2 linked regions of the Vallitalea guaymasensis genome follow. The main gene of each other region encodes a partner of the protein of the gene in region 2 in a complex. Links are inferred from orthologs where the notes say so. Each region holds a gene or a part of one and is shown on either strand. Other genes may lie near its edges. The genes, in order: ptsP and HYG85_RS08770.

The links.
Region 1: the proteins of HYG85_RS08770 (region 2) and ptsP are in contact, whole or in part, in an NMR structure (PDB 2MP0), measured with the Escherichia coli proteins. The link is inferred for Vallitalea guaymasensis from one-to-one orthologs.

The regions. Positions count from the first base shown.
Region 1 is NZ_CP058561.1:5,162,120-5,169,379, forward strand. What follows is about bases 1,309-4,292. They hold ptsP (phosphoenolpyruvate--protein phosphotransferase), read left to right. Parts: upstream 1,309-1,934; coding sequence 1,935-3,650; downstream 3,651-4,292. Other genes in these bases: trhA (PAQR family membrane homeostasis protein TrhA), read right to left, coding at 1,309-1,541; HYG85_RS22320 (HPr family phosphocarrier protein), read left to right, coding at 3,677-3,946; HYG85_RS22325 (BglG family transcription antiterminator), read left to right, coding at 3,990-4,292. In the rest of the region: HYG85_RS22300 (SDR family NAD(P)-dependent oxidoreductase), read left to right, coding at 1-168; HYG85_RS22305 (thermonuclease family protein), read left to right, coding at 265-864; more of trhA, read right to left, coding at 885-1,308; more of HYG85_RS22325, read left to right, coding at 4,293-6,020; HYG85_RS22330 (PTS sugar transporter subunit IIB), read left to right, coding at 6,063-6,350; HYG85_RS22335 (PTS ascorbate transporter subunit IIC), read left to right, coding at 6,502-7,260. UniProt on the Escherichia coli protein: General (non sugar-specific) component of the phosphoenolpyruvate-dependent sugar phosphotransferase system (sugar PTS).
Region 2 is NZ_CP058561.1:1,942,314-1,949,421, forward strand. Bases 2,420-5,251 are described here. They hold HYG85_RS08770 (PTS sugar transporter subunit IIA), read right to left. Parts: upstream 4,161-5,251; coding sequence 3,678-4,160; downstream 2,420-3,677. Other genes in these bases: recD2 (SF1B family DNA helicase RecD2), read right to left, coding at 2,420-2,787; HYG85_RS08765 (HPr family phosphocarrier protein), read right to left, coding at 3,406-3,669; HYG85_RS08775 (PTS transporter subunit EIIC), read right to left, coding at 4,213-5,251. Also shown: HYG85_RS08755 (ComF family protein), read right to left, coding at 1-492; more of recD2, read right to left, coding at 541-2,419; more of HYG85_RS08775, read right to left, coding at 5,252-5,571; HYG85_RS08780 (PTS transporter subunit EIIC), read right to left, coding at 5,600-6,082; HYG85_RS08785 (PRD domain-containing protein), read right to left, coding at 6,277-7,108. UniProt on the Escherichia coli protein: The phosphoenolpyruvate-dependent sugar phosphotransferase system (sugar PTS), a major carbohydrate active transport system, catalyzes the phosphorylation of incoming sugar substrates concomitantly with their translocation across the cell membrane.

The sequences.
Region 1 (7,260 bases), 3.2 Mb from region 2 along the record:
AAATCATTTAAAAAGTTTTTCTTTGAACCAGCCCATTTGGTTGTAAGTAAAGCCCTATATGATTCCAGAAAAGGTAATTATATATCTATACAAGGAAAGAGCATGAAGGCTTTGCAAATATTATCTAAAGTTGTACCACATAGCTTGATATTAAAATTCATTAAATAATTATACTGCTTGTCTATATTACTATATCATTAATTGATTATTCTGGTATAATATTTATATATGATATTGACTGTACTATGGAAGTGATAAAAATATATGCGAAAGAAAAAAAAGAAAATTAAATTTAAGGGGATTGTAGCTTCTATTCTTGCACTGGCTTTCCTATTCTTTTTCCAAGTAGACGTTAATGACAAAAACGTCAATATGGCAAAAGATCTATTCCAGACTGTTAAAAGCTTGTTCTATAGCATTACCATTGACACTAATTATGAGGTTGGAGTAGTTAGTAGAGTAGTTGATGGAGATACTGTAGTTATTACAGTTGGTGGAGTAGATAAGAAAGTAAGGCTTGTAGGAGTCAATACTCCTGAATCTGTAGGACGTTATGCAAAAAATCCCCAACCCTATGGAAAAGAAGCAAGCAAGTTTACCAAAGAGAAACTAGATGGAAAACAAGTCTATCTAGAAAAAGATGTCAGTGATACTGATAAATATGGCAGATTATTACGGTACATATGGTTAGAAGAACCAGATAAAAGCAAGCTTGAAGATACAATGTTCAATGCTATATTATTAAAAGAAGGATATGCTAGTGTAATGACGTATCCACCTGATGTGAAATACTCAAAAACCTTTGTGAAGATTGAAGAGAAAGCAAGAAATAATAAAACTGGATTATGGAAATCTAAAAAATAAGCTAGCCCGATTAGGGCTAGCTATAAATTTGTTACCATAATATAATTGTACATCATTATAAAATGACAAACACTTCCACCTAACACAAATAGGTGAAATAATTCGTGAAAACCGAATTTCTTTGAATTGAAATTAGGCCATTTAAGTCCATATATAATACCTCCAATAGTGTATATGATTCCACCTATCAGTAACCACATGAATCCATTAGGAGGTAATGTTTCTTTTATTTGTCCCATGGCAAGAACTGCTGACCATCCCATAATTATATAAATAGCTGCTGAAAACCAGCTTGGTGAATTAATCCAAAATATTTTTAATAGAACACCGGCTACTGCAGTACACCAAACAATAGTAAGTAATGTAAATCCAAAACCATCTCTTAAAGGAACTAGACAAATAGGTGTATATGTTCCTGCAATCAATACAAAAATCATCATATGATCTATTCTTCTAAGAATAACACTTAATGACTTTGGCTTATCAATTATATGGTAAACAGTACTGGCTGTGTACAACAATACTAGGCTCACTCCAAATAGAGAAAAAGATAATGTATGCCATATAGTAGCCACATGACAAGATTTCCATACTAACAAGATGACACCTAGTAGAGAAACAACCGCTCCAATGAAATGTGTTAATGCGCTTATTGGGTCTTTTACTTTTAACTTCATAAAAAATCTTCCTTTCATCATAAAACATTGTAATTATATTAATAATAAGTATTGAGTAATATGTCAAAAATAGAGTATATAGTCTGTGTAATTATCTGTCTCAATAGATAGTTAACTTGGTCGGGTTATGTAGTATTAATAACTACATGTAACGATGTATATATGATAACATATGTATTGGCATAGTTCAAGACCGTTTTTAGTAATTTTTTCATATTAAATATCAGAAATAATTATTATTGTTAATATATCTAGATTGTTATGAAAAAAGGTTGGCATATTATATATAATTTTTTTGCAACTATTGGTGCAATCATTTGCACTTGTATAATTATTATAATGGTTCTATTATTATAATATAAAAATTGTTCAAATTAACGGGAGCGTGATTAAATGTTAAGCGGCATTGGTATATCACCAGGAATAGTATTAGCTAAGGCAAAAGTAAAAAAAGAACATAATATAGAAATCATTAGAGAAAGTATTAAGGATATTAATGCTGAGATAGATAGATTTCATGAAGCCATAGAATGCAGCAAAAAACAAATAAAAGAAGTACGTGATAAAACTTTAGCAGAAATAGGAGAAAAAGAAGCAAGGATATTTGATGCACATGAATTAATACTTGAAGATGTCACTTTCACAGATCAAGTCATTAATAAAATAAAAGATTGCTTAATTAATTCCGAGTCAGCCATAAAAGAAGTATCCAATAATTTTATTGCAATCTTCAATAATATGGATGATGCATATATGAAAGAAAAAGCATCTGATATAAAAGATGTATCCGAGAGAGTAATATACAATCTTCTTGGTATAGAACAATGTGATTTCAATTCCATGACAGAAGAAGTAATAGTTGTATCCAAGGATCTGACACCTTCAGATACAGCAAGTTTCAATAAAGACAAAGTTCTTGGTTTTATAACTGAATTTGGTGGAAAAACATCTCATACTGCTATTTTAGCAAGAACTCTTGAAATACCAGCTGTTACAGGAATAAATGATTTATTACAAAAAATAGAAGATGATGATTTCCTAATAATTGATGGGAATTCTGGACAGGTTATAGTCAATCCAGATAATGAAGTCATTAAAGAATATGAAAAGAAAAAAAGTGAGTATGAAAAACAATTACTAGTATATAAGAAGTATAAAGACAAGAAAACCATATCAAAAGATGGAATCAATGTTGAATTAGTAGCCAATATTGGTATGCCAAGTGATATAAAAGGTGTTTTGAATAATGGTGCAGAGGGTATTGGATTATTTAGAACAGAGTTCTTATTCATGGACAGGGATAGACTTCCAACTGAGGAAGAGCAATTTCAAGCATATAAAGAAGTTGTCCAAAAGATGGGGGATAAACCTGTTGTAATACGTACTATTGATATAGGCGGAGACAAGGAAGTTCCATATCTTTGTTTACCTGCAGAAATGAATCCTTTCCTTGGATATAGAGCTATAAGGATGTGTCTTGATAGACAAGATATGTTTAGAACACAACTAAGAGCATTATTAAGAGCAAGTAATTATGGAAATCTTAAGATAATGTTTCCTATGATATCCAATATAGATGAAATACAAGAAGCAAAAAAAATACTTGAGGAAATAAGAGTAGATTTAAGAAATAATGGAATACTATTTAACGAAAATATAGAAATAGGTATGATGATTGAAATACCTTCAGCAGCTATAATGTCAGATATTTTCGCAAAAGAAGTTGATTTTTTCAGTATAGGCAGTAATGACCTGATTCAATATACAGTTGCTGTTGATAGAGGTAACGATAAGATAGCAAGTCTATACGATGAATTCAACCCAGCTGTTTTAAGGTTAATTAATACAATAATAGAAAATGCTCATAATGAAGGAATATGGGTTGGTATGTGTGGTGAAGCTGCTTCCAATACAGAATTAATACCTATTCTCTTAGCTATGGGATTAGATGAATTCAGTATGAATGCAAGTTCCTTATTACAAGCAAGATACCTAATAAGTCAATTATCTGTAAATGATATAAAACAAGAACTGCCACAGATACTGCAGATGCAAAAAGGTAAACAAATACAAAAATATATTAGTAAAATTACCAATATTAGAAAATAATAAAAAGAGAGATATGGAGGATTATTATGACTAGTGTAACAGTTGAATTATTAAATGAGGCAGGGCTACATGCTAGACCAGCCGACACATTTATTAGAACAGCCCAAAAATTCAAGAGTGATATAAAAATTGTTAAAGATAGTATAAAGGTAGACGGTAAAAGTATTTTAGGCCTATTAACTCTTGGAGCAACCAAAGGTACAATGATTACTATTGAAGCTGAAGGGGAAGATGAAAAGGCTGCAATAGATAAACTAAGAGAATTAGTTGAGAACAAGTTTGGTGAAGATGAATAAGAAGGCAACTTTCAACTAACAAAGGATATACGAGGTATTAGCTATGTATTACTTAAATAAACGTCAAATTGAAATTATTACATATTTAATTAATAAAAATAAATATGTTTCTGTAAAAACAATCGCAGCTAAATTTGATGTTAGTATTAGAACTATAAGGTATGACCTTGAACTAATTGATGACTGGTTAAATGAAAACAAAGCAACTTTAGTAAAAATACCTAATAAAGGCATTGAACTAAAAGTAATAACTGATAAAACGCTTTTACTGGAAAAACTCAAATTCCTATCCATAGAAAATAGGGTATTATCTGAAAGAGAAAGAGTAAGATATATTGTTCTGGAGTTATTGATGTCAGAAAAAGAGCTTACCATAGAAGATATAAGCAGCCGTTTATATCTTAGTAAGAATACTGTTATTAAGATCTTGAAAGATGTTAAGAGATATCTAAAAGACAACAAACTGCAAACAGAAAAAGTTTATGGAAAAGGAATAAGAATCGTTGGTAATGAAGTTGACAAAAGAAGCCTTTTATTAGAATTATTCTCAGAGACACTAAGTATCAATAATATCATACTAACAGTAAAAAACAAATCCAACTATAAAGAATTAATTACTTTATGGGAAAACAATTACAGAATATTAAGCATTAATGAAGTAGAACAAATATTTGATATATTGAAGGATATAGAGGAAACCCATAGTTTTTACTTAACAGATATAGCACTTACCAGATTAGTTTTTTACCTTACAATATCAATTAATCGTATTAAAAATAACCACATAATCAAAAAACAAAGAAAACAAATTAGAGAACTGAGAGAATATAAAATAGCAAATATAATAGCTGATAGATTAAAGAAATATGATGTTGTATTTAATAAAGAAGAAATAGATGAAATAGCAGCTTATATAATAGAATCAAAATCTTATAATACTATAAATGATTTAAAAAGTATGAAATTCACACAAGTCTTCAATAAAGAAATAATTAATTGTACACAGCATATCATAAAATATTTTGAAAAAGAACTAAAAGTAGATTTTCATACTGATACACAATTGGTTAATGGTTTAGCTCTTCATTTGAAATCTGCGTTAAATAGAATCAAGAACAATAAGCAGATTGTTAATAAATACATTGATTCAATAAAAGAAAAATATCCTTTGGTTTTTCAGATTGCAAAAGAAAGTATTGGTTATCTGGAAAAAACTTATGAAATAAAGATTAATGATGAAGAGATTGGTTATATAACCCTTCATATAAGGTCAGCTTATGAAAGGTTATCCAACAAAGGATATTCAGCCTCGGCTCTTGTAATATGCACAGAGGGAGTATCAATACTTAGTATGCTCACTACAAAGCTTAAAAAAGTATTACCAGAACTAAATATCATAGAAACATGTTCAATCTATGACTATGAGAAATATAAGGATGAAATCGATGTTGTAATCACAACCAATGAATTCAAATTAAGTAATGTTGATGTAATCAAAGTAAGTCCTTTCTTGGAGAATGATGAAATATATGATGTAAGAAATTTCATTATAAGATTGAATAAATTCAAACAAATCTATAAGTATAGTATAAGTGACAGGGTATTAGGAGGTAAGATCGTCATGTTAAAAGATGTAATGAATGAAGAAGTCATTGAATTAGGAGTCAGTGTAGACAATTGGGAAGAAGCTATTATGAAAGCTGGAGAACCTCTTGTTAGACAAGGAAATGTAGAACAAGCCTATATTGATAATATGATTCAAGCAGTAAAAGATTTAGGACCATACATTGTAATAATGCCAGGTGTAGCATTTGCACATGCTAGACCAGATGAGAATGTAAAATCTACATGTATGAGTATGATAACTCTAGAAGAACCAGTTAATTTTGGTAGTGAACAAAATGATCCAGTAAGCATTGTATTTGCTTTTGCAGCACCTAATAGTAATGAGCATATGGTTGCATTACAAGATTTAGCTAGATTTCTATCTGTGGAAGAGAATATAGAATTATTGAAGAATGTCAATGATAAACAAACAATACTAGATAAATTACTTGATGAAGAAACAGTATAACATCCTATAAATTAAGTTATACTAAGCAAGGGGGTGAAATTAATGGCAAAAATCAAAGTTTTAGCAGTTTGTGGTTTTGGAGTTGGTACAAGTTTAATTCTTAAAATGAACATTGAAAAGGTTCTTAAGCAAAATGGAATTGACGCAGAGGTAACTAATGCTGATATTACTACTGCTACAGGAATCAATGCAGATGTAATTTTTACTTCAAAAGAGTTATATTCACAACTTCAAGGAAAATCAAAAGCACCACTTATTCAAATTGATAACTTTATGAATAATAAGGAGATCGAAGAAAAAGGAATGCCAGTAATCAAAGGACTCATGTAACCAGGTCCTATAAACCTATAGTTTAATTCTTTAACACAATGTTTAGGTATAGTCAAAATACGATGTTGTGTTAGAGGATTAAACAGGGTAATTACCAAGTAAGCAATATATCTCTAAAATAAAATAATAATAAAAGGAGGAGTTACATAATATGTCAGTTATTAATTATTTAACTTCAAACATTTTCAAGCAACCATCTTTGTTTTTAGGTGTAGTAGCATTAATTGGTTTATTACTTCAAAGGAAAAGTTTTGGTGAAGTAATAAAAGGAACATTTAAAACTATTATTGGAGTAATTATTTTATTCAAAGGGGTTAACATTATTGGGGATGCTGTTTCTCCACTTTCAGGAGCATTTTCCACATTATATGATTTACCTGCAAGCAATCAGTTTGATCCACAGGGTTGGCTTAATTTCCTAGGTGAGTATGGTTCAACAATAGGTTTAGTAATAGTACTTGCTTTTATAATTAACTTATTAGTAGCTAGAATCTCTCCTATAAAAAATATTTTCTTGACAGGTCATATATTCTTCTGGATGTCATATATCTTTGTAGCTGTAGGGGTTGAAGCAGGGTTAACTGGTACAGCACTCACAATATTCGCAACTTTATTCTTAGCTTTATATATAATTGTAGTTCCAGCATTACTAAGACCTTTTGTAAAAAAAGTTACAGGTTCTGATGATTTCACTATCGGACATAGTGCGTCTATCTTCTGTCTACTTGGAGCAGGTATTGGTAAATTAGTTGGAAATAAAGAAAAATCAACTGAAGATCTAAAAATACCTAAAGCATTTGAATTCTTTAGAGATACAACAATCGCTACATCACTTATAGTATTTGCAACTTATATCGTAGTTGGATTAATTATCGGTCCAGATGCAAGAGTTGAGATATTCGGTGGAGCA
Region 2 (7,108 bases):
ACAATTAGTATTGCAAGGTATATCTAAATACTTTCCTATATTTGCGGCGATAATTTCAGCTTGGTTATAACCTCTTTTTCTCTGTTTTTTTATGTGCAGAGGTACAGGAATTATTAGATCAACATGTGCTTCGACTATCTCCCTTTTATATAATGTTACTACTTCTTTCGAGAAAATTCTACCATAATTTTTATTATTGTTGTTTTTATATCTTTGTAGAGCCTTTTTCAGCTTACCTTCATATAACCACACTGCCCAACCTCTTGTATAGTCATGTTCATTTTTAGTGCAATCAAAACAATGCTCAGCCAATTCACTATTAAGGGGCTTGCTACATTTTTTACATCTGGGTTCCATAATATAAGGAAGGTCTTCTACACATGACTCACAAATTCTTTCTTCCTCATTAATAGGTATAATATCCATACATATGGGACACCGTTTTGGATAAATTATGCTAAGTAATTCATCTCCTAATTTATTAATTATCATAAAATTCAACCTGCCTATGATTAATTATAAAACTACCTATCTTATAATCTATACACCAACTTCATTCATGGTATCAAATATCTCTTGTATTCTTAATCTAAGTGTAGAATACCGTTCAATCTCTTTATCATTATCAATCATCTGATATATAGTAGTATCTAGTCCCACAATTACTACATACTTTTTAGCACGAGTAACCGCAGTATATAATAGATTCCTTATAAGAAGCATGGATGGTCCAGTCAAAAGAGGAATAACAACTACTGGATATTCACTTCCTTGTGATTTATGAATCGTAACTGCATAAGCCAATTCCAACTCTTCAAGATTAGCATATTCATATTCAACCACTTTATCATCTTCAAACTTCACCTTTAATTTATTGGTATATTGATTAATCTCTATTATAGTTCCAATGTCACCATTAAATACACCGACACCTTCATCAATAGTAAAGTTATACTCATTTTTTATCTGCCATGCTAAGTTATAATTGTTTTTTATCTGCATGACCTTATCGCCTTCCCTGAATAAAACATCACGGAAGACTTTCTCATTCTTATCTTTTTTAGGTGGATTCAAGGTTGCTTGTAATTCCTTGTTGAGATTAATAGTACCAAGAAGTCCTTTCCTCATAGGAGATAGTATCTGAATCCCATCAAAAGGTGAACAATTAGCAAATTTGGGTAATCTAGTCTTAGTCAGAGTTTTCATCTCATCCAAGATACTTCCTGCAGTAGCCCTTTTTATGTAGAAAAAATCACTCTTCTTATTGGCTAGATCAATATGTTCTCCTGAATTAATCTTATGTGCATTCATAATAATTGCACTTTCTCTAGCTTGACGAAATATCTTCTCTAATTTTACTACCTTAACTTTATTACTCTCTATAATATCTTTTAATACATTTCCTGGTCCTACCGATGGTAATTGGTCCTTATCACCAACAATGATAAGTCTAGTACCTGGAATAACCGCCTTCAATAAACTATTCATCAAAACAATATCAACCATAGACGCTTCATCAATAATCAAAGCATCACACTCTAAAGGATTATCCTCATGTTTCTCAAATTTATTATTATTATCTTCACTGTTCATAAAAGAAATTTCCAAAAGTCGATGTATAGTTTGCGCCTGCCTTCCTGTAGCTTCCGTCATTCTCTTGGCAGCCCTACCTGTAGGTGCAGCTAACATTACATCTAACCCTTGTCTTTCTAATAAATCTATTATGGAATTAATAGTTGTTGTCTTACCTGTTCCAGGACCTCCAGTCACAACTATAACCCCATTCTTAATTCCTTCTTTTATAGCTTGTCTTTGATAATCATCGAAAACAATATCTGAATTTTCTTCAATAACTTTAATCTCATTATCTACATTGCCAGGTAAATCATAATCAAATTGCGCTAGATCATATATCTTTCTAGCCACATTCAACTCCAAATGATAAAACATCATATTATAGGTAATAACTCTATCTTCAACTTCCTTACTGATGATTTGTTTATTGATCTGTAACTCAATTAAGGCATTCTCTATCAATTCATAAGGAACCAACAACATTTCTTCTGCCTTATCTATCAAATCATTCTTAGGTAGATAAGTATGTCCATTAAGAGAAGCTCTGCCCAGAATAAACATAATTCCAGCCTTGACCCTATGAACTGAATCTTTATCAATTCCCATCTTCATTGCTATTTCATCAGCCGTCTTAAAACCTATTCCTATTATATCTTCAGCAAGTTTGTAAGGATTGTTCCCAACAATGTCCATAGTACGTTCTTTGTACCTATTATATATCTTTATTGCATAGGTCAATGAAATACCATACTCTTGTAAAAATATTATTGTCTTTCTCATTTCTCTCTGCTCATAAAAAATATTAGCTACTTCGTTAGCTTTCTTCTCACTTATACCTTTTACCAAAGCAAGAGTCTCTGGTTCCTCTTCTATAATCCTAAAAGAATCATCACCAAACTTCTTAACAATCCTCTTGGCAAGAGCTGGTCCAATCCCCTTAATCGCTCCCGAAGACAGATACCTTAAAACAGAATGCCTATCCTGTGGTATAAAACTTTGATAGCTTTCTATCTGGAATTGCCTACCATAAGTATGATGAGAAACATATTCTCCAACCGCTCTAATCTGCTCTCCTTCAGATACCCCCAGCATTGTCCCAACACAGGTAATATCCTCTTCTTCCATACTAATCTCACACACACAATATCCATTATTCTCATTTCTATATATAATCTCTTCAATTATTCCTTCAATAACTTGCTGAGTTTCCATGAAATCACCTTTAATATTTGTATCGTCATTTAGATTATTTTATCATATATGTATAGCAAAGACAATTAATAGTGTTTCTGATTTTCTTTGATGAAGACAGTCAGAAAAAATGTTTTGTTCTAACTTGGTTTTTGCAAAATAGTATATGTATATGTTACGCCAGCAAAATTGCTCGTCCTGAGCTCAACAAATAACAATGGACATCGAGTCCCATTATTATTTCTGACAGTCCAGTAGGCTGTCAGATTAAAAGCTGGGTTCGGCGTCCTGCCTCACTACTCCACATATACATATACTATTTTGCTTGATATTACGAGGTATCTTCACAAAACCCTTTTTCTTCTATATTACCAAAAATCATGGCTATTACCACTCTTCACATTGGGTTATTCCTGTGAAGGCAAATACTATCTATATACAACTCTCTTAACCCTTGGTATCCCAAACTCAAGAGCCCCACACAAAAAAATTAACCATCTATAGTGATAAGAACGACTTTTACAGCTTGTTGCAACCTCTTAAATCAGATAAAGCAACAAATGTAACGAGAGTGATTATCACTATAGTTGGTTCCCATACAGTCACGTTGTCTCCCACAAAAAAAAAGAACCAGCATCTCTACCAGTCCTTTTCAAGAGAGTTCTCTATCAAATAAACTACTTTTTTCATGGCTTCCTCTTCATCATTTCCATCAATAACAATTTTAACTTTATCTCCTTCAGCCAACTCCAACATCATAACACTAATAACACTTTTACCATTCCCACTTCTATTACCCCTGACTATAGTGATATTAGCTTCAAATTTTGACGTCTGATTAACAAAATAAGCACATGGCCTCGCATGGAAATTATATCTAAGTACAGCTTCTTGTATAATCACATAAATCCCTACTTTAATTTGATTTTCATTATAACACCATCTTCAATAAACTCATCTACATTACAAAGAGAAAAGCCCTTAACCTTTTCCATATTGGTAATTATAATCGGCGTTATTACCGCCTTGCCCTTCTCTTTGATTAACTCTAAATCCATCTTTATTAACGGATCACCTTTCTTTACAACCTGTTCTTCCTCTATTAATCTCTCATAACCCTCACCTTTTAACTCCACAGTATCTATTCCCATATGTATAAGAATCTCCAAACCCTCTTCAGAACTAATTCCTATAGCATGATTTGTTGGGAAAATCTGAATTATCTTACCATCACAAGGTGCTTTTATAATACCATCCTCTGGTAAAACAGCAATACCATCTCCAATCATCCTAGAAGCAAAAACTTCATCTGGTACTTTATCAAGTTCTACGACTTTGCCTCTAGCTGGACTATATATTAGGGTCTCTTTTTGTTTCTTAAATAATTTAAACATCATTTCCTCCTAGGATTATTGTTATTATAACATAAAACTGATTAATGGGGTTCTATACAATCTTCTTCATTTCATCAACTACTAATTCCGCTTTTGGTCCTACAATAACCTGCATATTTTTATTATTAGGTCTAAGGACTCCTGAAGCTCCTAACTTCTTCAATTCATCATCATCAACTATTGATGAATCATTTAAAGTCAAACGAAGTCTTGTAATACAAGCATCTACTGCCTTGATATTTTGTTTACCACCAAGTGCCATTACAAACTCCGCTGCTATTCCTGCCATACCAAGATCTGAAATAAGAGCATCAATATTACCACCTTGTTCATCTAAACGACCTGGTGTAGGTAGATTAAGTTTTTTGATTGCGAATACGAAAACAAAATAATACACAACTCCAAAACATAACCCTATTGGTAGAAGCAATAACGGCTTGGTTGCTAATTTGAAGTACAGAGCATAATCTATGAAACCTGCCGAGAATATGAATCCATGCAGTATGCCCAGTATATTACATACAATTAATGATAAACCTGCTAGAACTGCATGTATAACGTAGAGTACTGGTGCTAAGAATATGAAACTGAATTCTAATGGTTCAGTTACACCTGTTAAAAATGATGTAAATGCAAGAGAGAATATCATTGAACCAACCAAAGCTTTATTTGCTTTTTTAGCACATGTATACATAGCAAGACCTGCCGCTGGAAGAGCAAACATCATTATAGGATAGAATCCAGCCATGTATATTCCAGCACTTGGGTCTCCAGCAAGATATCTAGCATAATCTCCTCTTACTATTTCACCTGCAGCATTAGTGAATTCACCAAAGTTCATCCAGAATATATTGTTGAGGATATGATGTAAGCCTGTAGGTATCAATAATCGGTTAAGGAAACCATATACCCCTGCTCCAACAGCTCCTGACTGAATAACAAAATTACCAAACATATCTAATCCTTTAGCAATAAATGGCCATACTACACAAAATAGTAATGACAAAGGAATAGAAGCTATAGATGTAACAAAAGGTACTACCGATTTTCCGAACTTGTTATCTTTTAATTTGTTATATATAAATGCAGTAACTCCACCTGTTACTATACCGCCCAATACACCGATATCAGTACCAGGAACTATTGCATTAATTCCAGCTATTACCATAAAATAAGCTATGGAGCCAGAAAAAGCAGCTATACTACTTTTATCTTTTGATAAGCCAATAGCTACACCTATGGCAAATAATAAAGCTAAATTACTAAACACAGCATCTCCAGCATTACTAATAAATGGAATGTTAAGAACATCTGGCTGACCAATACGTAATAGAATACCAGCTGCTGGTAATACTGCTATTGGAAGCATTAAAGCTGTACCTAATTTTTGTAACTTACTGAATACTTGCATTATGAATCCTCCTTATTTTAATATAATTTTAGAATAATCCTTTAAGTGGTACCCATGCATAACCAAATATAAGTGCTAATATTATACATGTGAACGCTGTTACAATTGGTACAAATCTTTTTCCTCCAAAGAAAGCCAACCATGTAGGTAATTGAGCATTTTTGTACTTGTTGTATAATAAACCAGCTACTATCCCTGCAATAATACCTGCTACTATCCCCATGTTACTGGCATCATTGATTGTCTGAACTCCTTTATTAAGTACAAAATACCCTAATACCGCTGATAACACAACTGTCCCATGATCATCAACAGCCAGTGCAATAGCTACTATGATGGCAACTATCATTGGTAAATGTGCAAATACTGTTTTTCCCATTTCTTCAAAAAAAGCGATGTTCAAAGCACCTGGTTGACCTATCAGCAATAAAATTCCGGCTACTAGCAGAACACCTACTGGAAGCAATAATGCACTTTTTTGTTTTTTTGTTGCCTCAGCCTTGTTACTCATAAAAAACTCCTCCTTTAATCTTTGTAATATAATATTAAGATTAATTCATAAAAAAGTAGTTTAGTATAGAATTTAGCTATCCTTACTTTTTATGGATTAATTAAAAAAGCATAAACTCACAGTTAGAACATGATATTGAATAAATACCATCTTCCATCCATAAGCTTATGCCTGCATTACCAGTAACACGCTCATCAATTTCTTAATCTTTCAATATGTAGTGCTAAAAATCCTTTCTCGTCTTTTGATACCTTTATCCCTTTCTCATTTTCAATTATAACAGCAACTTTTTCGGCTATTCTATAGGCTACATCAAGTTTGGTGACTATATCATCCAACAACGGGTTCACTATCTCTTTTTTCTTTTCCACACGAGTGATACTTTGTTTTAGATGGGTCACCAATCTAGTATACATAGTTAGATTCTTATCTATATCATATCCTATTTCATCTTCTATCAATTCAAGTATATTTTTTAATAATCTAGTGTCTTTGATAGTATTCTTAATATTTTTCCGTTGCCTTCCTGAATGTAGATGCAGTGCTATGTATCCTACTTCATCGTCAGGTATCATTACGCCTAGGCGCTTATATAATAATGATTTTCCTCTTAATGCTAGATTATATTCATCTTTGTACATTGTTTTTATTTCATCTAGGAATGGATTAGAAAAAACCATACCTTGTTTTAGTCGTTCCAGTGCAAATCCAACGTGATCTACAAGAGCTATATGAATATGTTCATCCAAATGCCCCATCTCTTTTTCTGCTAGAAGTATTATTTCTTCAACTACTCCTATTACTTTTCTATCTATTGCATTTACTAGCTGAATATATTCTTCCTTGAGCACTCCTTCTGAGTTACTATATTTCTTTTGTATTTTATTTTCGTATATTGTAGTAACTATATCAGCTTTTTTGCCAAAACCTATTCCTTTCCCTATAAGGATCATCTCTTGCTTATTACTAACTTTTTTGGCTAGAACAACATTATTATTTAGTACTTTAATGATATGATAAGCATTT